Regions from separate parts of the Leptospira johnsonii genome, predicted to be linked through region 2. Evidence: riboswitches for the same ligand, from Rfam matches in the RefSeq annotation. Region 2 holds a riboswitch; each other region holds the start of a gene.
What was found. Region 2 has a riboswitch for cobalamin ahead of LPTSP_RS01395 (CbtB domain-containing protein). Riboswitches for the same ligand answer to the same signal wherever they lie in the genome.

Region 1: another riboswitch for cobalamin. It lies ahead of LPTSP_RS06500 (TonB-dependent receptor); the one in region 2 lies ahead of LPTSP_RS01395 (CbtB domain-containing protein).
Region 3: another riboswitch for cobalamin. It lies ahead of LPTSP_RS13090 (hypothetical protein); the one in region 2 lies ahead of LPTSP_RS01395 (CbtB domain-containing protein).

What each region holds. Positions count from the first base shown of each region.
Region 1 is NZ_BFAY01000007.1:232,328-239,115, forward strand. Features, by position in the region: gene LPTSP_RS06500 (TonB-dependent receptor) at 1-1,762, opposite strand, end outside; cobalamin riboswitch at 1,791-1,965, opposite strand; gene lsa26 (surface adhesion protein Lsa26) at 2,225-2,965, shown strand; gene LPTSP_RS06510 (CapA family protein) at 3,213-4,259, opposite strand; gene LPTSP_RS06515 (hypothetical protein) at 4,320-4,829, opposite strand; gene LPTSP_RS06520 (hypothetical protein) at 4,922-5,497, opposite strand; gene LPTSP_RS06525 (class I SAM-dependent methyltransferase) at 5,607-6,476, shown strand; gene LPTSP_RS06530 (hypothetical protein) at 6,495-6,788, opposite strand, start outside.
Region 2 is NZ_BFAY01000005.1:22,741-29,528, forward strand. Features, by position in the region: gene LPTSP_RS01370 (cobalt-precorrin-5B (C(1))-methyltransferase) at 1-864, opposite strand, end outside; gene LPTSP_RS01375 (FAD-dependent oxidoreductase) at 865-1,620, opposite strand; gene LPTSP_RS01380 (DUF3209 family protein) at 1,629-2,003, opposite strand; gene LPTSP_RS01385 (CbiX/SirB N-terminal domain-containing protein) at 2,013-3,203, opposite strand; gene LPTSP_RS01390 (CbtA family protein) at 3,200-4,033, opposite strand; gene LPTSP_RS01395 (CbtB domain-containing protein) at 4,024-4,206, opposite strand; cobalamin riboswitch at 4,346-4,529, opposite strand; gene LPTSP_RS01400 (SDR family NAD(P)-dependent oxidoreductase) at 4,605-5,459, opposite strand; gene LPTSP_RS01405 (Crp/Fnr family transcriptional regulator) at 5,649-6,236, shown strand; gene LPTSP_RS01410 (two-component system sensor histidine kinase NtrB) at 6,282-6,788, opposite strand, start outside.
Region 3 is NZ_BFAY01000011.1:883,095-889,882, forward strand. Features, by position in the region: gene LPTSP_RS13075 (DNA gyrase subunit A) at 1-943, shown strand, start outside; gene LPTSP_RS13080 (toprim domain-containing protein) at 940-3,084, shown strand; gene LPTSP_RS13085 (flavin monoamine oxidase family protein) at 3,146-4,486, opposite strand; adenosylcobalamin (AdoCbl) riboswitch at 4,726-4,852, shown strand; gene LPTSP_RS13090 (hypothetical protein) at 5,044-5,565, shown strand; gene LPTSP_RS13095 (LIC_13355 family lipoprotein) at 5,600-6,439, shown strand; gene cobT (nicotinate-nucleotide--dimethylbenzimidazole phosphoribosyltransferase) at 6,512-6,788, shown strand, end outside.

The sequences.
Region 1 (6,788 bases), on a different contig from region 2:
GATATTTACCGTTTAAATAAGGTGCGGGGGAAGTATTGATCGCCTCTTGGTATGTATATTCTAATAAAAATTTCCAGCCCTTGTATTCCGTCTTATGAGAAACTTCCGCACCGTCTATCCGAGCAGAGTCCACATTTTCGGGTCTCAAGGTAAACTGAGAATTCGGAATGAATAGGATCATGTCCTTGATCCTTTTTCTAAAATAGGAAATCGTAATATTAGATTTGAGTTCTCCGTTTTTATATTTCCCCGTGATGCCTGCATCCGCGTTCTCACTTCTTTCCGGTTTGAGTGAGTCGTTTGCTATGATCGTCCCCACTTCCCCGAAAAGTTCCAAGAAACTTGGGATCCTATATTGCCTTGCAATATTAGATTTGAATTCCAAAGAATAATTTTCCTTTTCCCAAAATCTCCAGAGAAGCCCCGTTTTAGGATTCGAAAATTCGGTAGTTTTAATAGAAGAAGCGAAAGGGTTCTGTTTTCTATACCAAGGTTCGTCGGATTGGAATTTATCCCGGTAAGAATCCCAAGAAACTCCCGTGGTCAAAACCAATTTTCCATCTAAAAATCTGAATTCATCCTCCACTTGAAAAGTAGTGTACGTCCTAGTTTTACCGGGCTCGTATTTTAAATCTATATTTTGAGGTGTACTCCTGGACCTTTCGAAAGTTTCCCTTTCTACCCCTGCATGGAATTTCAAAATTTGATAATATTCTAATAAATAAAGTGTAGGAGTGATCTGAAATCCCGACTGTCCCATATGAGCCGTAGAATTAGGAGTTCCTTTGGAGAATTCCGATTTAGGATCGAATAGATCGTCGTTCGTAAATGAAGTGAAAGCTCGGGTTTCCAACCTTAATAACCCGTCGAACAAACCTTTTGTATCCGTTCCAAGAGAGGAAGTATTTCTAAGATATCTGCGATGTACTTGTTGGGTCTGGTTACTTGCAGGACCTGGAATTCCGTGGAATCTATAATTTAGATCATTCCAAAATTTGATCTTAGTAGCTCCGATATCCCCACTGAGTCCGAGCATACCGGAAGTCCTTTCGTATTGTGCGTTCCTTCTTCTATCAATCGTATCATCCAAAGGATTAACGAGCAAGGTTCCATGATTGTTTAGATAAGAAAAGTTTTGGTCCGATTTTTCTCCCAATAAGAATACACTGGTCCCGATCCCGCCATAAGTCCCTGTATGCGTTATGCTACCCTTTCCAGTATTAAAACTTCCAGCACCTATATTTACTCGAGTTTTAGGCGGACCCGATCCCGTTCTTGTGACTAAATTTACACTTCCACCGATTGCAGATCCTGAAAATCCGACAGGTGCACCACTTCTGTAAACTTCTATACTTTGTAAATTGTCGAAGGGAAGATCTGCTAGGTTTACTTCTCCTCCTTGCGCATTATTAAAGGGAACTCCGTCTATAAAGATCCTGGTTTGATTCGGATTCGTCCCTCTGAGTGAAAGTGTAGAATAAGAACCTAGTCCTCCGTATCTTCTGATCCGGACTCCTGCTTCTCTTTCTAAAACGTCGGGAAGATTCGTATAACGTGCACTGTATTGGTCCAGATCAATGGAAGTTTGGAAACCAGTTGGATTCTTTCTGAAATTTTCGGGTTGAGAATTTGAGCTGGTCTTTCCCACCACTTTTACAGTGGAAGTCTCCGTCTTTTGGTTCTCTTGGGAAAATATTTGAATGGAAAATAGAAAGAGCCCTAGATGAAGGATCTTACCGATTCGTTTGGGTCTTTTGTGCATGAGGCCTTAACTCCCGAAAGCCATAGTATTGAAAGTAGCTCGGATAGGTTTTCTGACTCACGCCCGGTTCGGACCCTTCCCGTCTTTCGACAGTGGTTTTGTCCGATCGTTTTGGCGTTTACAGCTGCGGGTACAGCTCCGGATTCTCACCGGATTCCCTTTTCAGATCTACTAGCAAGACCAGGTTCCCAACCCGACTTGGAGGGGCAATCTCAAAAAGGAGCTCGGGATGCGAAGGGCTTTAGTCACGAAGTGCGAGGACATTTGTCCGAGCCCGGAGCAGCCCGATCCGAACGAAGTGAGGAGGCGGCCCCTTGAACCCCTTTTTGGAGTTCCAACATTTTCAACCGTTCAAAGAAATATTTTCTTGATGTAAGATAAAAACCGGAAAGGATTCACGAATTCGTGGCCCAAAGGAAACTCCTTCGGGTCTACCTACATAACAGGGAGCACCGAACTCGAATGAAACGAATTCCATCCTTAAGATTTCTTCTATTAGGGATCTTTCTTTTAACTACCTCATCCTTATCCGCGGCCGGAACTTATTCCGAGGGTTGGACAGTTGCCAAATTGATCCAATTCGAAAGCAGAGGGGTCATTTTCGAATCCTACGAAGGTCTTTTAGAAGTTTATACAATAAACGATTCAGAAGCTTGCGACGAAATGAAGGACGAATGTTTTGTTCCGGCAAAACAAAAGATCGAATTCAGCGTGCGTCCTGAAAATGCAGACGTTGTAAATTTCTTAAGTAAAAATTTAAACCAAGAAATTTTGGTCCAATATAGGATCCACAGATTCGAAGCAATCGCATTGTCTTCCGATTACGAAGTTGTAGGAGCACAACTTCAAGAGAAATCGCTTCCTAAGGGTCTTCCCGATAAGATCGTAAGCAAAACCAAATCCGGAGGAAAAAGGAATTTTTCCGTTACAGGCCGTATTCTAAGTTTAGAATATAAGGGAACCGCGATAGGGACTTGGGAAGGATTATATCTGGACGAGACCAGAAATAAAGTCCATCCTTTCTCAGTCACCGACGAAGAGATCGCAGCCTTCGCTACAAACGCTCTAAAATTCGGACTTAGATATTTCTTAGGAGTTTCTGTGGCTTATGTAACAGGTTGGAGAGATTCTCATTATGATATTTATGAGATCAATTTCAAAGCTCCTGCAGGAGCATTGGAACCTACCGGCAAAACCCAATAATTCACATTAAGGTTTTATTAAGTAGAAGGCCGATGTCGGGGTTACCTCATCGGCTTTTTTATTTTAGAGAGTTCTGTTGGCGTCGTATGTTGGAACTCCAACGTAGTTTCGAAGCCGACCCCACCCAGATCTTGGGTGGTGGAGGCGGGTTAGTGGGAGAAGCCACTCCCCTATATCATAGAATCGCAAAATTTACAACTAAAAATAGGGGCGAAATTTGTAGGAGCTCCTACATGACAGACCTAGATTAAGGATGGAAACTTCCATCCGATTGGATCTTAGGTCCTTTGCCTGGAAAATCCGACTTAGTCAAAGATTGGATCAGCTCAGTAGTTTTTGCATCCGGATCAGGAGCTGGAATACCGTTTTGGCTTAACTGCAGTGAATGGATCTTGCCCTTAATAAAATTCCCTTGTTTGTCCAGATCAGCTTCTAAAACTAAAGAGTAACCTCCGTATCCTTTTGTAGAGAATACTCTATAACCCAAAAAGTTTCCTAAAGAATAAGCGATCAGTTTTCCTTTATACAATTCGAATGCTCTAGGCAAATGAGGACCATGTCCTATAAATAAGTCCGCCCCTGCATCGATGAGAGCATGGGAAAGTGCGACAAGGTTCCCTCTATATTCTCCGTAAAATCTTTCCTGTTCGTTTTTTACGTGTAAAGCAGGTCCACCTTCTGCTCCTCCATGAACGGAGATGAATACAAGCTGCGCTTTTTTCTTAGCTTCCTTTACGAGAGCTACACCTTCTTCTATTTGGTTCACATGGTTATGAGCGCTTTCCATATGACTGAATCCAATCCAAGCCACGGAAATCCCTTTTACGTTCATATAAGTGATCGCGCCTTTTTTTCCGGTGAATCGAACTCCTGCTTCTGAAAGATTTTTAGCGGTATCCTCAAAACCTTGTTGGTGAAAATCCAAACTATGGTTGTTGGCAATCGAAACTATATCGAATCCAACATCCTTTAGGATTTTTGCATATGATGGAGGAGTTCTAAAAGCAAATATAAGAGGACGATTGATATTCTTGGCACAATGAGGATAGTCGGTCAGAGTACTTTCAAAATTAGCAAATAGTATATCTGCCCCTCTCAAACTAGGTTCCACCTGAGAGAACAAAGTGTTTCTAGGATCGGAAGGAAGTTTATTCTCCGGATAATTGGTTCCCATGACCAAATCTCCCACCGCTTTGATCTTCAAAGTTTCCGGCTCTACGGATTCGATCGGTTGGCATTCGGAAAATAAAATTGAGAGTCCCAAAAGAGAGGACAATACGAGGATTCTATACATAGGGGAAGGATTTTAGAAACCCTATCTCTGGCAAAGCGGTTTTTCTATGGCAAGGTCCCCTTAATTACCTGCTGTAACTACACCGTTCAGCTGGATCAATAAAGGAAGAGATCCTGCATCATCGCCTACTGTTAAACCGGAAACTTGAGAAGTTACTTCTCCACTCACAGTGTATTTTACGATACAAGATCCTGGATTAACGGTGCTAAAATTCAAATTGTTTATAGGGCTATAGGGAGGACTAAAAGTAAAAGGCCAAAAATTTGGAAAAGTACCGGAAGGGCAAGAGGATACGTCTATATCGAAACCTACTGTCACATCATTGCTCGTCCAATCGGTAGGAACCGATCTAAGGGCTACTTGGTATGTGGCAGTTGCACCTGCAGTTACTGAAAGCGCAACAGGAGTAAACACTAACAATGAATTACTTCCGCCGGTCAGCAAGGACAACAAAGCCGCAGTCGCCTTTTCCGGGTCTTTTTTATCTTCTTCTGAAAGACCTAAGAACTCTTTGCCCACATCCGTTCCAGTAAGCACAAGTCCACAACTTACGTTATGAACAATGAGCATAAGAAAGATAAAACTTGTTATTAATTTATTTCTAAGACAAAGAGAAGTTCGCATGCTTATGTTTAATAATGGATTAAACGAAAAAGCAAGCCTTAAAAAGAACAAGTAGGAGGAAAGTGTGCCCTAACGGTTCCCAGAGCTTGGCCCTGACTCAATAATTGCGGTATAGGATTATGTACACTATGCGATATATCACAATATCCTGAAACTTTGCAATCCATCCCTGCAGTGTTACCGTCTACCTGTATTAGGATCGAAGAATAGTTGGGAGCGAAAAAAATTTGGGAAGAATCTGCAGAACCTTGAACTCCGTTAACGGAATTAACCGAAACATTACTGCAGACTGCCTGGATAAAGATATTAAACTGAAAGTTTTGTTCCAGCCAATAAGAAGGTATACTGTCCACAAAAATCGAATAAGTCGCAGGCCCCCAAGTAGGAGTGGTAAACTCGGTGGAAGAAAATACTATAGGAACCGAACTGTTATAAGATTGTAGAAGTCCGAAAATAGCCAGCCTGTCCGATTGGTTCTTTCTTTCTTCGGTAAAATAATCGTTCTCTTCATCGAATAAAAGATATACCCCGCAAGAAGGCACAAAAAAGATCAGGGCCAGAAATAACAGAATGGACCGAAACCGAATTTTGAATATGCAAAGTTTCGTGTCCATAAGAACGATTTACAAACTAGCTCGATTATATTAGAACGCAAGGAAATTTTTACATAAGAAAATTCGCATTTTATGTTCTAAATTCCAGCAAATCACCGATCCTTATAGTATGCAATCCATCCCTTGCAATACTTGTTCTAATTCAGAATTCACTCCACTCTTCTCCAAGGCAAGCCCCAAAGGAGAGACCTTCCAAATAGTAGAATGCAAAAAATGTAAACTTGTACAGGTCAATCCTCAACCCAGCTTGGAAGAAGTTTCCAAGTATTATGAAGATTCTTACTTCACCCAAAGAACAGACAGAGGCTACGATAATTACTATTCTGAAGAAACCAAAAAGGAGATCGCAAGAGTATTCAATCTGAATCTGAAAGATCTAGGTTTCTTCGATTGGGAAAGATTATTAGGTTCGGAAAAGTCAGCTTTAGATGTGGGCTGTGCCGCAGGTTATTTTTTGGATTATCTAAAGAGTAGAAATTGGAAAACCAAAGGATTGGATATAGCAAGCGGACCTGTTCGTTTTGCAAAAGAAACTTTAGGATTAGATGTGGAACAAAAAGACTTTCTAACCTGGGACCTCGATGGAAAAGAAAAATTCGACTTAGTCACTCTTTGGGCAAGTATAGAACATCTGCATCATCCGAAAGAAACACTTCAGAAAATCTTAAAACATTTGAAGCCAGGGGGAAGAATGATCCTTTCCACATGCAGATATGGAGTTCTTGCAAAATACCTGGGGCCTAAATGGAGATATCTAAACGTTCCGGAACATCTCTATTATTATAGTTTGCCAGGTATTATTTCTTTAGGAAACGAATTGGGTTATATTCCATTAGGACATATCTCTTACGGAAGTGGCCTCACCGCAAAAAAAGGATCAGGGATCTTTTATAAAACTTCTAAGAAGGTCGCAGATTGGGCAGTCAAAAAATTCGACCAAGGAGATATGATGGCGGTTTGTTTCGGAGTGGCTAGGTAAATCTTTCCAAAACTCGGACTAAGGAGTTACAGTGACGCTTAGATCTCCGAGGTTCGTTCCTACACTCGGAAGTCCTGATCCGATGGCAGTATCCACATAGTGCGATACTTGGCCAGTTCCGGTAATAAAACAGTTAAAAGAAACATCCGCAAAAGTCACAGGATATGTATCGTCATTATATACAGCGAACACTCCTTCTTGTGGAGCGCAAGACATTATCCCATTCCAAACCAGATCGATACGTAACTCCCCTGTGCCGGAACCAGGCCAATAATTAACAGTAAGATCATACGCTGCTTTTCCCGTTGAGAC
Region 2 (6,788 bases):
TAAAGTTCTTGCGATATTTGCAAGCATCTTAGTATTTACAGAAGATCCTCCTCTATGGGTCATCATTACGCCATCAGCCATCTTTGAGAGTTTTCCGATCATTCCCACTATGACCACATGGTGGATATCTTCTTTGATTGCAGTTTTGATCCCTGTTCCAATAAAGTCGCCGACTTGTATAAATGCGATTTCATTCATATTAGGAAGAAGGTCCATTGCGAACTTTTCGGACTTTCCTCCCGTAGTTAAGGTGATAGTTTGTTCTCCGTATTCTCTTGCGACTTGTATCGCCTGTATTACACTTGCCTTATATGCCGCAGTGGAATACGGTTTTACGATCCCAGTGGTGCCTAGTATGGAAATTCCCCCGATCAATCCCAGACGTTCATTCATTGTTTTTTTGGCCATCTCTTGGCCGCCTGGAACGCTGATGGTTACTTCTGCGCCTGAAAATGTGGAGCCTATCAATTCTTCTAAGATCATTTCCGTAATATTCTTTCTAGGCACCGGATTGATTGCAGGCTCTCCTATTTCTAAACCGAGTCCCGCTTTGGTAACTACTGCTACTCCTTCTCCACCTTTTAATACGATTTTGTTTTCTTGGTTAAGTTTTACTTCTGCAGTTAACTCCGCTCCATGAGTACAATCCGGATCGTCTCCTGCGTCTTTGATGATACTACAAACAGCGCTATCCTCGGATATCTCACAACGTTTTAGTTCGAAAATGACTTTTCTTTTATTTGGAAGAGTAGTTTCGATTTCCTTAATAGTTTGGCCTAAGATCAGAACTCGGGTGGCTGCTTTTGCCGCTGCGGCTGAGCAAGCGCCCGTAGTAAAACCTTCTCTTAGCTCTTTGGTTGCCATTTATACTCCGAGGCTTAAGTTAGGAGCAGGATTTCTCTGAGTATTAAAGAATGCTTCCATTCCTATCCTGGATTCTAATGTTCCCAAACGGACCAGTTCGGATCTTACTTCTCTAATAATATTTCCATCCCCGCTTAAAAATGCATTCTCCGGAACGGTGCAGTCTCCCAAAATCGATTTCAAAATTTCTAATACAGTTGAGATCCTATTTGGATCGGAAACGGAAGGGATCTGGAATATGTTCGGAAAATTTGAAGTCCCTTTGAAAAGATTTTTTAATTCTTTTTCAGAAAGAAAATCATCCTCTTTTGTTTTGAACCAAACAGCTGTTGTGCTATCTAAACGGCCTGAAAATTTTTGGGAAAGAAGAAGTCCCGCAAGAGAAGTGATCCCAGTATCCGTCGCCAGAATAAGAGAAAAACCGGGAGAAGGCCATGTTGGATCTCCTACAAATTTTCCCCAAGGCCCTGAATATTCTAATTCGTTTCCTAATTTCAATTCAGGAAGGATGCTAGATGCTTTTCCGGTACCTAAACGTTTAACGCAGATCTGAAAAGAATCCGTTTTGGAATCGGAAGACAGAATAGAATAGGCCCTCTTGATCGGTTTTCCTTCGCTATCGTTCCCAGTATTTAGAATAACGTATTGTCCTCCTACAAACTCAAAAGGAGATCCATCCGATCTTTCAAAACAGTAAATATCAGACGAAGGACTTACATTTTCCTTATGGACTAATTTGAGAAGTTTTTGGTTCAATGTTCCTCCTAAGACGGGTAGATCTCATGCACAAAGTCGTGCATTTCTTCTAAATCCAGATATAAGGTTTGGAATGCTTTGGCGGAATTTTTCAGATCGAGTTCCACTTTTTTTGTAAGGATGAGAAGAGAAGTATAATATCCCGATTTAGGATCTTTTGGTGTAAGCCCTGAAATTTTTTGTTCTAACTCGACCAAGCTTGCTTCGAAAAATCGGATCAGGTCCTCAAAATTATTCGCATTCGTCAATGATTGGATCGGTCCGGGGTAAGAAAGTGCTTCCGTTCCTATTTCATTTTTTTCATGTTGGATCACCGATTCATCCTTGATGCCAAGAACATTCATCATTCCTAATCTTAAAGCCGCAATTTCATGACATGCCATACTATATTCCTATTGCATAATATTATCAACTAAACGGGAAACCAATCTATCCTGTAAAAGATGCTCGGAAACCAGATCCTCTGCATCGTCGACGCTTACTTTTTGGTACCAAACTCCGTCCGGATAGACTACTACTACGGGACCTTCTCCGCATCTTCCCATACAAGAAGAACGGGAAATTTTAAAATCCAAATGTTTTCCCTGTACTTTCAAAATGGATCTTATCCGAGACACTAGGGCAGAACTTCCTTTGCTTGCGCAGTCTATATTCTCGCAAACAAATATATGTTTTTGTAAATTACGATGAGGGAATATATGTGGAGCTGCTTGGTTATGAGTTTCCAAATGACGGATACTCCAAAGAAGAGCCTTCAAACCTCCAACCTTTTTAGAAAGACCTGGAAGTTGTGCCCTGTATTCGCAGGTATCACAAGGAAGAGAGAATTTCCCGGAAATACAATCTTGGATCCTTTCATCCATAACGGAGAATAGTTCCGGATCCGGGCCAAGGTAGGAAGATAGCTCAGTTTTGATCCAAGGGAATTTTTCGGAGAAGTTTTGTACTAAGGAGGAGATCTTTTGGATCAACTTACCACCGAACAAAAAGTAGGGGACCACCAGAAGTTTTTCCGGTCTCAACTTGGAAGCCATCTCCAAAGTATCTTGAAGAAGAGGGCTGGTGATCCCTATGAAGGAGGGAAGAACAAAGGAGAAATGATTCCCTTCTTGGAATAATCGAACCGTTTTATAAAAATCGCCGTTTGCATCCGGATCAGAAGATCCTCTGTTTACAATGATCACTCCAGTTTTAGAAGATTGTTCTTTATTCGGAGGTAAAAATTCTTCTGCACGTTTTCTGAGTAAGGATACCATCTTAGAATGGATGCCTAAACTATTTGTTATTTTGAAAGAATGGTTAGGAAACTCCGACTTGATCCTATCCAGAACGATTGGAATATCATTTTTTATATGACCGGAAGTATATAAAAAAAGAGGAAATATAATAATATTAGAATATTCTTCGCTAAGTTCTCTCAGCGCAGTTTCAAGATCCGGTTTCGCTAATTCCACATAAGCGTGGGAAATTTTTAGATCTGGGCGGGTAAGCGAATAGGCCTCAACCAAGGAAACAAATTCCAAATTGGAATTTTCTTCCCTGCTTCCATGACCCAACACCAATACCGCGAGTTTAGGTTTCATTTGAATCCCAATACCTGTTTAGGTTTCCAGAGTAGAAAAAATAAAGACGATAATAAGAACCAGAAGATCAGATTTGTGAGAAGGGTTGTATATTCGAATTGAATTCTTAATTCTTTCGGCGCGGCAAAGTCCTCGGAAATTTTAGGAACTCCAAGGTAAAAGGGAAAACCTACAAAAAATAGGGCCGTTACTATTGCTAAGGTCCATTTTAATAGATTACGAATTTTTAAATAAGATAGAATGGTCTGAGACCCCAATGCGCCTGCTAAACTAGAACCGACACAAAGATACCACCAGGCCTGTCTTTCCGGATAGTCGTAAGCACCCGAGGCTCTACCTGGCAATTCGGGAGGAAGTCCTAAAAATGGGATCCCGAAGAAGATTAAAAATCCTCCGATAGTAAATAGAATACTTAGGATGATTGCCTTGGATAAGGATAGACTTTCAAAGAATCCGTTTAGAGGAAAGAAGGCAATCCAGATCGAGAGCAAAACTCCAAAAGAAATCCCTAATAGAGTAGAGCCGACGATAGTTCCCAAATTTCTCTTTTGAAAAAGACCTCCGCTCACAATTTCATCGGAAGTGTTAGTCTGTGCTTTCGCATGGGAATGAGTTTCTCCATGCCCATTAGAGTGGATATGCGTTTTGCCAGTATTTGAATTTTCAGATATGGATATGGATTTGGATTTGGATTTGGATTCAAACTTCTCTGCTTCTAAGATCAGCGGAAGATTCCATACACAAACCAATATCCCCAAAACGAAACCGGATACTAGGCCGACTAATAATCCGGTCTTTAAAAGATCAGAAAATCCTGATCTTAATGGCATGGAAATCCCGTGGAATGTCTGATATCATGGAAAGTATCGTGCAAATACACCATGGGTTCCAGGCCTACTACATAGATCATAGAAAAGGCAAGGAATACGGATAGAACCAGAATAGAACCTCGAAGCCATAATCTGGCTCTCGAAATATCCTTCGAAACGGAGATCGAGCGCATAAAAATCCCTCCTAAGAGATCTTCACCTAACAAGATATAAACGATATCTAGGTACAAAAGATTGCGCCTAAGCATCGTACGAACAAAATTAATTTGAGTTTAGTTACGGCCCGTCTTACATCCGAGACTGGATCACGTAGCTTCAGGATTTTTGTAAGGTCGTTTTCTGACTCGAGATCGTCCTACTCAGCACGTCTTCCCAGGTTTTACACCCAGTGACATCTTGTGCCTTTTGTCCCTCTTACAGCGGCGGGTACCGTGACGGAATTGCACCGTCTTCCCATAGATGAGACCATCTATGTTCCTACAAAAATTGTCTGAAATTTTAGGATCTATTTAGTTGAGTAATTTTGTATAGCCTTTTATTTCGCGATCGAATAAAAATATATGCACAACGCTTATACTTTCTGTTTTTTCTTGTCCAGTCTGGACTGAGCCGCTTTTAATTCCGAATCCGTAAGTTTAATACTGAATTCTGGAAAATGCCTGAATAGAAAATATTGGAGCCAAGAATCCCAGCCTGTGTATCCGATAAATTTTGAATTCGGGATCCATTTCAGAATTGCCTTTGCGACAGAAATGATCGAATGCACTCTATTTAATGCGGAACCCATTTCTATTTCCTTACTCAATTCAGGTTTGTCGGTATTCTCCTTTTCCAAACCTGGAGTGTCTGTAGTAGGTGGAAGAAATAATTTTACCTTCACTCCATGAAGCATCATCTCTTGGCGGAAACCTTGTGCAAAACCTACGATCGCAAACTTACTCGCTGAATAAGCTCCGTAACCATAGATGGAAAAGAATGCCAAGGTAGAGGCTAAGAATACGATCTCTCCGCTTTTTTGTTTGGCAAAATGGTCGCTAAATGCAAGTGCGCTGTTCACATGTCCAAAATAATTCACATCCATTAGGTTTCTGTAAACTTCGTCATCTAGGTCGGAAGCTTCTCCTGCTTTTGCAAAACCGCTGCTGCAGATCAAAAGGTCTAATCCTCCTAAGGTTTGGATTGCCTTTTTGGCTTCTTTTTCTAAAGCTTTCTTATCTGACACATCCAAAACTGCGTATCCAAAGACTGCTGTTGGAGCTCCAACAGCCTTCAATTCTTGGACTGTTTTTTCTAAGTTAGATTTTCCTCTGGCAGAAACGATTACACTTGCTCCTGCCTTCGCTAATTCGATTGCAATTCCTTTGCCTATGCCTGCGGAACCACCTGTTATAAATGCTTTTTTACCTTTGTATCTGCTGAATGACATGTTGAAAAATTCTCTTCGATGCGGGCAAGATTTCCCTTTTTAGAAAACTATTCAATCTAATTCGAAACTTTTTACGCAAAGAATTCGAGAACTTGTTCCAAAATCTTAAATTCCAGGTTTTGGTCCTAAAACAAATCTTGCCTTTTCATTCCCGTGATACTGAATACGGGAGAATTCAAGGCTCCAACAATGCAGGACATACCTTTTCTGGAAAATCTAAGGAAGAAGATCCCAAGTTTAGAAAAGAATTGGGATCGTTATACTTCCATGTTAAAAGAAAGGAAAGTCCCGGCAAAAACCGTGCTCATCAAAAGAGGGGTTTATACCAAAAACATTTTCATCGTTAAAAAGGGATGCTTACGGTTAAAATTCGAAGATAAGGGCAGGGATATCACGATCGCATTTTTTCCAGAGAACCGAGCAATCACTTCTATTCATAGTTATAGAGGAACTTACAAAGACAGTCAATTGAGTGTGGAGAGTATAGAACCGACAGAATTATTGATCCTGAGCGGAGAAGATGCAGAGATCATATATAAGGAGAATGAAGAAGTTCGGGGTTTTTTATTGGAGTATGTTGCTGAAAGGTTTGATACGTATATGAATTTGTTTTTGTCCAGGATCAGGGACAGTCCGGAGCAAAGGTATTTAAATTTGATCAAAGAACAACAAGACATCGCGAATCGTATTCCTCAGCATTATATCGCTTCTTTTTTAGGGATCACCCCTGTGTCCTTAAGTAGGATCAGAAATAGGATCTGGAAGGAACAAAAATAGATTTTTTACAAAATCTTATAAACGGAAGAATGTTCCGGATTTATTCTAATCCAAAACTGGGAGGTAAACTGAAAATTTCGTACCGGACCCAAGCTCACTTTCTACCTTGATCTTTCCTTTATGATTTTCTAAAATACCATAAACGATAGAAAGGCCTAATCCTGTTCCTTTTCCGGGTTCTTTCGTAGTGAAAAACGGATCAAATATTTTACGGATGGTTTTTCTATCTATCCCGGTTCCGCTATCCAAAATTTCAATCACCGCAGTCTTTTGGGATTGCTCCGGAGAAATAAAATCTCCTTCTTCCATTCTTAATCTTATGGAAAGTAATCCGCCGCTTGGCATGGCGTCTTTCGCATTTAAGAATAAATTCAGAAAAACCTGATGGATCTGATTATGATCCGCTTGGACCAGGATCGGATCTTGTGGAAGATCGGAAATAACTCGAATTGATTTAGGAAAGGTAGAAGCAGCTATATGGACCGCCTCTGAGAGTAGATCATTTACGATAGAAGGTTTAAGATCCGATTCTACCTTTCTTGCCAGGGTTAA
Region 3 (6,788 bases), on a different contig from region 2:
TTATGTTAAGAACTACGACGAGACCGAAGACGAACCAATTCACTTTGTAGGAAAAGTTCCGATCGTTCTTCTGAATAATATTATGGGAATTGCGACCGGTTTCCGTTGTTTTATACCGGGACACAAACTTTCCGCAATTATCAATTCACAAGTCAATTATCTTAAAACCAAAAAGCCTCTGCCTTTAAAACCTTGGTACAAAGATTATAAAGGCGAAGTGAAGATGTCCAAGACCGAAGCGGGCAATATCACGATGACCACTACCTTCGGTTTTACATGGGAAGGAGATACTCTGTATCTTACAGACGCCCCCATGAATTGGAACAGAGAGAAAGTAATCAATCTTCTGGATGATATTCTGGAAAGAAAGGATAGTTGGCTGAAGGACTATGTGGATCATTCTAGCCAGACCTTCCGTATCGAACTGAATTATAAAAAGGGAGAAAAGCCTAGCGCGAAAGAGATCGCAGCTGTAATCTCCAAAGAAGATACCCAAACTCTAGCAAACAACGTGATCACTTATGACGGTCGTCTGAAAAACTTCGGACCGGAAGAGATCATTAAACGTTTCTGTGATTTCAGAAAAACACACTTGATCCGCAGATTCAAACGTTTGGCAGGTTTGGAAGAAGAGAAGATCGAAAGAAACTCTGAGTTGATCCGTTTTATCAAAGAAAAATGGAACGAAAAAGTTATCGGGATCAAATCCAAAAAGGATTTCGAGGACAAACTCCAAAAGGCAAAATTCAAATACTTTGAATGGTTGGCGTCCATTCCGATCTACAGAATGACTTTGGATGAAGTCCGCAAATGTGAAGAAGCCATCGTAGAGGCAAAAACCGCCCTTTCCAGATACCAAGGGCTTGTGAAAGAAGATAAAAAATTAACAGAATTCATGATCGGAGAATTAACCGAGCTGAAGGATAAATGGGACAAGGAATGAGCACCGCTAAAACCAAAACCGAAAAGAAGGCCGCGACCGGAGGGGAACGGAACTTCAAAAAACTCTCCAACGTAGAACACGTAAGGATGAGGACCGGAATGTGGTTGGGGCAAAACTCTGCTTCCACATTTGAACAGCACTTTTTCCGTAAGAACAGCGGTAATTTATACGAGATCGTCCATGAAGAATTGGAAGATGTCCCCGCCAAATTAAAATGTTTGGACGAGGCTTGTATGAATGCGGTAGACGAATACCGCAAGAACCAAAAGGACAAGGCTATTCCTGAAAAGGATAAGATGTCCAAATTGATCATCCAATTATCTTCCGACAGAAAAACCGTAACGGTTGCAGATAATGGAAGAGGAATCCCAGCAAAGAATGCAGAAGGTGTATATCTGCATTTGATGTACGGAGAGAACTTTGACGACCACGTAAAACAAGACCATGTGGCCGGTCAGAATGGTGTGGGTATTTCTTTGGTAAGGATGGTTTCTTCTTACTTTAAAGTAAAAACTACCAACGACGGAAGCACTTTCAAAAAACTATTCACTCTTCACGAAGACGCAAAAAAGCAGATCCGTTCTTATAAACTATCTAAAGAAGATACTGAGAAAGTTTTCTTATACTTCGACGAACACGGAAAATTTGACGATTGCCCGCTTCTCACAAAAGATCAGATCGAAAAGCTGATTCCGATCAGCAAGAAAACGAACATGATCGAGGCGATCGAAAAAGCTCCAAAAGACGATCACGGAACTTCTGTCGAATTCGAACTGAATCCGAAATATTTTAATAACATCGATACTTCCTTCAACGTAGATCTGATGAAACAGTATTTGCAGGACATCGCAATGACCAACCCAGGATTGGAAGTGCAGTTTGTTCATAAAGGTAAGAAGGAAAAGTATAAGTTCAAAAAAGGTTTGGATGAGATATTCTCCCATTCCGATCTGACTTACTACAAAATGGATTACAACGCCCCTGCTGCAGGATCTCAATTGCATCTGGAAGCTTATTTGGTAATCGGCCAAAACAAAAACCTGACTTGGGTAAACTCTATCTTCGCTCCTCAAGGCGGTTCTGCAATCGAGTATCTGGAAAACAGACTTTGCGACGAAGTTCGTAAAAAAAGCCAGATCGTTTCCTTAGAGAAAAAACTTAAGACAAGCTGTACTCGTAACGACGTTAGGAACTGCTTTCACATGTATGTGAACATGAGACTTTTGAATCCTAGATTCAAGTCCCAGGATAAATCTTATCTGATTAACGATCTGAACGAAGATATTCGTAATGCGGTAGACAAACATTTAGATAAGTTCATTAAGAAAACCGCATTATTGGAAGAAGTTAAACTCCAAATGGAGAAACGTACTCAGCTGAAAGCTTTCGAAGACGCGCAACGCGGACTCAAAAAAGCAAGTAAGATGAATATCCCGAAACTCATGCCACCTACAGGTAAGCCTAACGATCCAGGCAGAGTATTGTTCGTAGCGGAAGGAGACTCCGCAATCGCAGGTCTTCGTCCCGCCAGAAATCCTAAACTTCACGGACTTTTTCCTCTTAGAGGAAAACCCATGAACTGTAAGGGTGTTTCCCTCGCGAAAGCGATCGCAAACGAAGAGTTAAAGAATATAGTGGCGATCCTCGGACTTCCTTTGGACCAAAAAGTAAAGTCTCTAGAAGAATTGAATTACGAAAAAGTGAGCATCATTACTGACGCAGACTTTGACGGATATGCGATCCGTTCCTTGATGCTTTCTTTCTTTTACGAATACTGGCCTGAACTCTTCGAATTAGGACTCATCCATATTTCCAGCGCTCCTCTCTATGAGGTAGACGTGAAAATGGGAGATTCCAAGAAAGCTGAGACTGTATTCTGCATCGATGATAAAGATTACGATGCTCTAGTCAAACGAGTGGAAAAATCCGGAGGACAAATCGTCCGCAAAAAACGGAATAAAGGACTCGGAGAGACAGGAAAAGAAGCCATGAAATTTGCAGTAGATGAGTGTATGACCAAGATCACCATCGGAAACAAGAAAGAAGCTTCTAAGATCCAGAACCTTTGGTTCCATAAAGACTTTGCAGAGCAAAGAAGGGATGCGATCTCAGAATACGCGATGAGCGTAATAGAAGACTAATCCTCCGACTTACATTCTTGAAATAAAAAACCCGGAAGAAATAGATTCCGGGTTTTTTGTTTTAAACCAGATTTACTGCTTTGATCGCCGAGCTTAAAGCAGCCTCCACTGTTCCGGTAATTTCCCCTGTATGTTCTCCTGCAAAGAAGATACGATCGAACGGTTTTCTTAGAATGATCTCTGATCCAAAACTTCCCGGTGGAAATTCAGCAATTCCATTCGGAACGTAGTCTTTTTTAGGCTCCGTAAAATAGAATCTTTGGATCTGCAGATCCTTTTTTAGACCCAAACGATCCAGAGTAAGACGAATATATTCTACCTTTTGATCCTGGCTGGCAGAATCGAATACAGAGAATCTATCTCCGTTCGCGATCACTCCTAAAACCTTATCTCCAGTGTCAGACTTGGTCCCGGCATCATATAAGAATTGAGCCGCAGCATCCGAATGAACCGCAAAAGGAGAAGATTCCCATGGAGACTCTTTCAAAATCAAAAACAATTTATAGATCTGAGAATAACGAACTCTTAATGCAGCAAGAAGTTTTTCCTTATCTAGTCCTGGATTCCATTTTACGTTAGAGATTTGGTTCGCCGGTAATGTGCAGATGCAAGTAGAACCGCTAAACTTTCTTCCGGAAGCGGTAGTGACAGTAACTCCGGCGGAATCTTGGTCCACAGACAGAACAGGATCCGAAAAGACAAACTCGGTGTTCTCTATATTCATCACCAAAGTTTTGGCGATACTTTCCATTCCACCTTCTATCCTGCTATTCCTTTGAGGGAATTGTGCAAGATCACCTAAAACTTTTTCGGCGGACAAAACTCGGATACTATCTCCATAATGAAGAGAAAGTTTATGACCGAGTAAGGTCAGATCTTCCGGACTGACTCCTTGGTATATTAGATAATTATAAAAACTGATCCGATCCAAAGCTTGCTGTTGAGCTGTATCTAATTTAGAATTTTGTGATACTAATTTGCTCAATATCTCTTGAGACTTGGCAGAAAGTTCCCAAGTGCCCGCTTTTTTGTAAGTTCCTAAAAACAGATCCGGAGTTAAAGGAGAAGATTGAATTTTTAATCCAAGTTCTCTAACTAAACTGCGAACTGTTTTGTCTTCTGAAGAAACCCATTCCGCCCCCAGATCCACCACATGACCGGAAGGATCTTGTATAGATCTAACCCTTCCTCCGACTCTGTCTGTAGCTTCTATCAGAGTTACCTTACTTCCTGTTTTTCCTAATAGGTATGCCGAATAAAGTCCAGAAAGTCCTCCGCCAAGTACGATCACCTTTTTTCCTGCGTTAGTATTCTGAGCGAACAAATTTCCCTTACGACTTCCCAACAAAGCTGCGGCGCTTAAAATTCCGGCTTTTAGAAAAGTGGATCGGGTAATTTTCATCGGATTCCTCTTTAGAAGTTTTATTAGAACTCTCTCTTTTATTTTCGGTCTATGAAAGATCTTTCCCGAATTTTTTGCGGAGTAGAATGTCACATCGATCTGAAATTATGTACCGAAGCCTTTCGAATCGTTCTTATGTTTAGAATATCGCCGATTTATTTGGATATTTCAAGGAATAGACTGCTTTTGCATCCTTATAGTTTTTCCCTTGCCAGGGGAAGTGCTAAACCAAAACCTGGAATTACGCTTTCAGGGAGGAAGTCGGGTGAAAATCCCGCGCTGACCCGCAACTGTGATGTCCGTTTTAAACGGAATAAGCCAGATCTTCCCCGCGATACTGAAACCTCGAGGTTGGGGAGTATCGTAAATCTCGCTCTTTAGCGCATCCGCGCTTCTGCGATGGGGCCCCGAAAGCTAAAATGTCGGGGCTCTCGAACGGAAAAAGAAAACCACCGCAAATACCAAATCGTTCGGATCTTAGTAAGATCAATGATCGACTAACGTTATTTTGCTTTTATTTTCTTTTTCTGCGATATCCGGCAGAACCAGGAGAGAAAATGAGAAAATTCAGGACAAAAGCGATAATCATATTATTCGCTTTATCGTTAATCAACACCGCTTGTTTTGAAACGGAAAAGTCAGAGTCTGATAATAGCGCGATTATCGCTGCGCTGGTCCAAGCTAATTATATTGAAGTTGGCGGTTCTTGGCAAGTAGGCTACTATTCCGGTGGAGCCGATGGACCAGTTTATGGTACCGCAGCTATAACTGCTCAATCTTGGATCGAGCAAGGAATGCAAAAATTAACCGTCGTTGAAATAGATAGCGCCAATAGAAAACTTTATTACCAAGCGTCTGCAGATGATGCCTCTAATCCTAGTAAATTCGGAAGAATAGACTGGACTGCAATTCGTAGTAATTCTTGCCCTTCTAGTGCGAGCCGCTGTTTCGATTATTGCCAAATCGTATATGGAAAGAATACTTTAGCAGAAGCAAAAAGTGATACTGCTACTAGTGATTCTTCTGCTTTAAAGACGAACGGCTGTAATGGATTCGGCTGGAATTACATGATCCCATAATCGGATCTAAATTGCGAAAGGAGAGTCACAACGTATGAAACAAATAAGTAAATTCGCGTTTTTTGGAATGTTTGTTTTTCTCTTTCTCATAAGTTGTGATGGCTCCGGAAGCAGCACTGATCTAACTGGACTTTTATTAACCGGACAAAATTCCCTTTCGAATTCTGGAAGTTGCCCTCCGGCAAGTATAGACCCTGAATATCTTTTAGCAAATACTGTAGTCAGTGCACCTGGCAGCAATCCTAGCGTCCTATACAAAGATCCTGAGAAAGCAATCAACGGGGTTTGTGGAGGAGGACAGAATACGGGTGGTTTTGACGTTTATACAATGGGTTCTACCGACCCGAATAATTTTCTGATCCTTTCTTGGAATGGAGCAACTGTGACTAACGGTACAGGGATTGATTTTATCGTTTTTGAGAACGGTTTCCAACAACAAGCTTCTATCAATTATTTTATAGAACCTATAATCGTAGAGGTTAGCTTAGACGGGACAAATTATTGCGGGTTTAATCCTCAATATACCGGAGCTGCAAGCCCTGCCAGTTTGGATCCTACGGATTGGATCCGTTTTGGAGGAGCAAATCCTGTACTTTGGAATATGGTTACTCATCCACTCACTCCTACGGAAATTTTTCCGGATCCATTTGTTGCAAACGCAGGTGGAGATCCATTCGATCTAGACGATCTAGCGGTAGATGCTCGATTTGCAAATGGATGCGATTCTACAGTGCTTTCCAATCTACAAACAAACGGATTCAAGTTTATTAAACTATTGAATGCGAAAGGACAATCCACCTTTCCCACTCCTGCAGGAAGTTTTGACGGAGGCCCTGATATAGACGGAGTCATCGCTAAATCGATAACCCCTTAACCTGAAACGAAACATAGATCTTCTGATCTTTTTTCGATTTAATAATTTAAAATTTTTACAAATGAAAAGAATATGATCCGCCCAAAAGATGTACACCAGTTGAACTTAGATAAATTTTTACGTAATAAAATAGATACCAAGACAAAGCCATTAGGTGCCTTGGGTAAATTAGAAGATCTTGCTTACCGAATCGGCACGATCCAAAACACAATCGATCCTGTATTATCCAATCCTCATTTACTAGTATTCGCTGGGGATCATGGACTTGCAGACTCCGGGGTTTCAGCTTTTCCGAAAGAAGTTACTTATCAAATGGTATTAAACTTTTTGAATGGAGGAGCTGCGATCA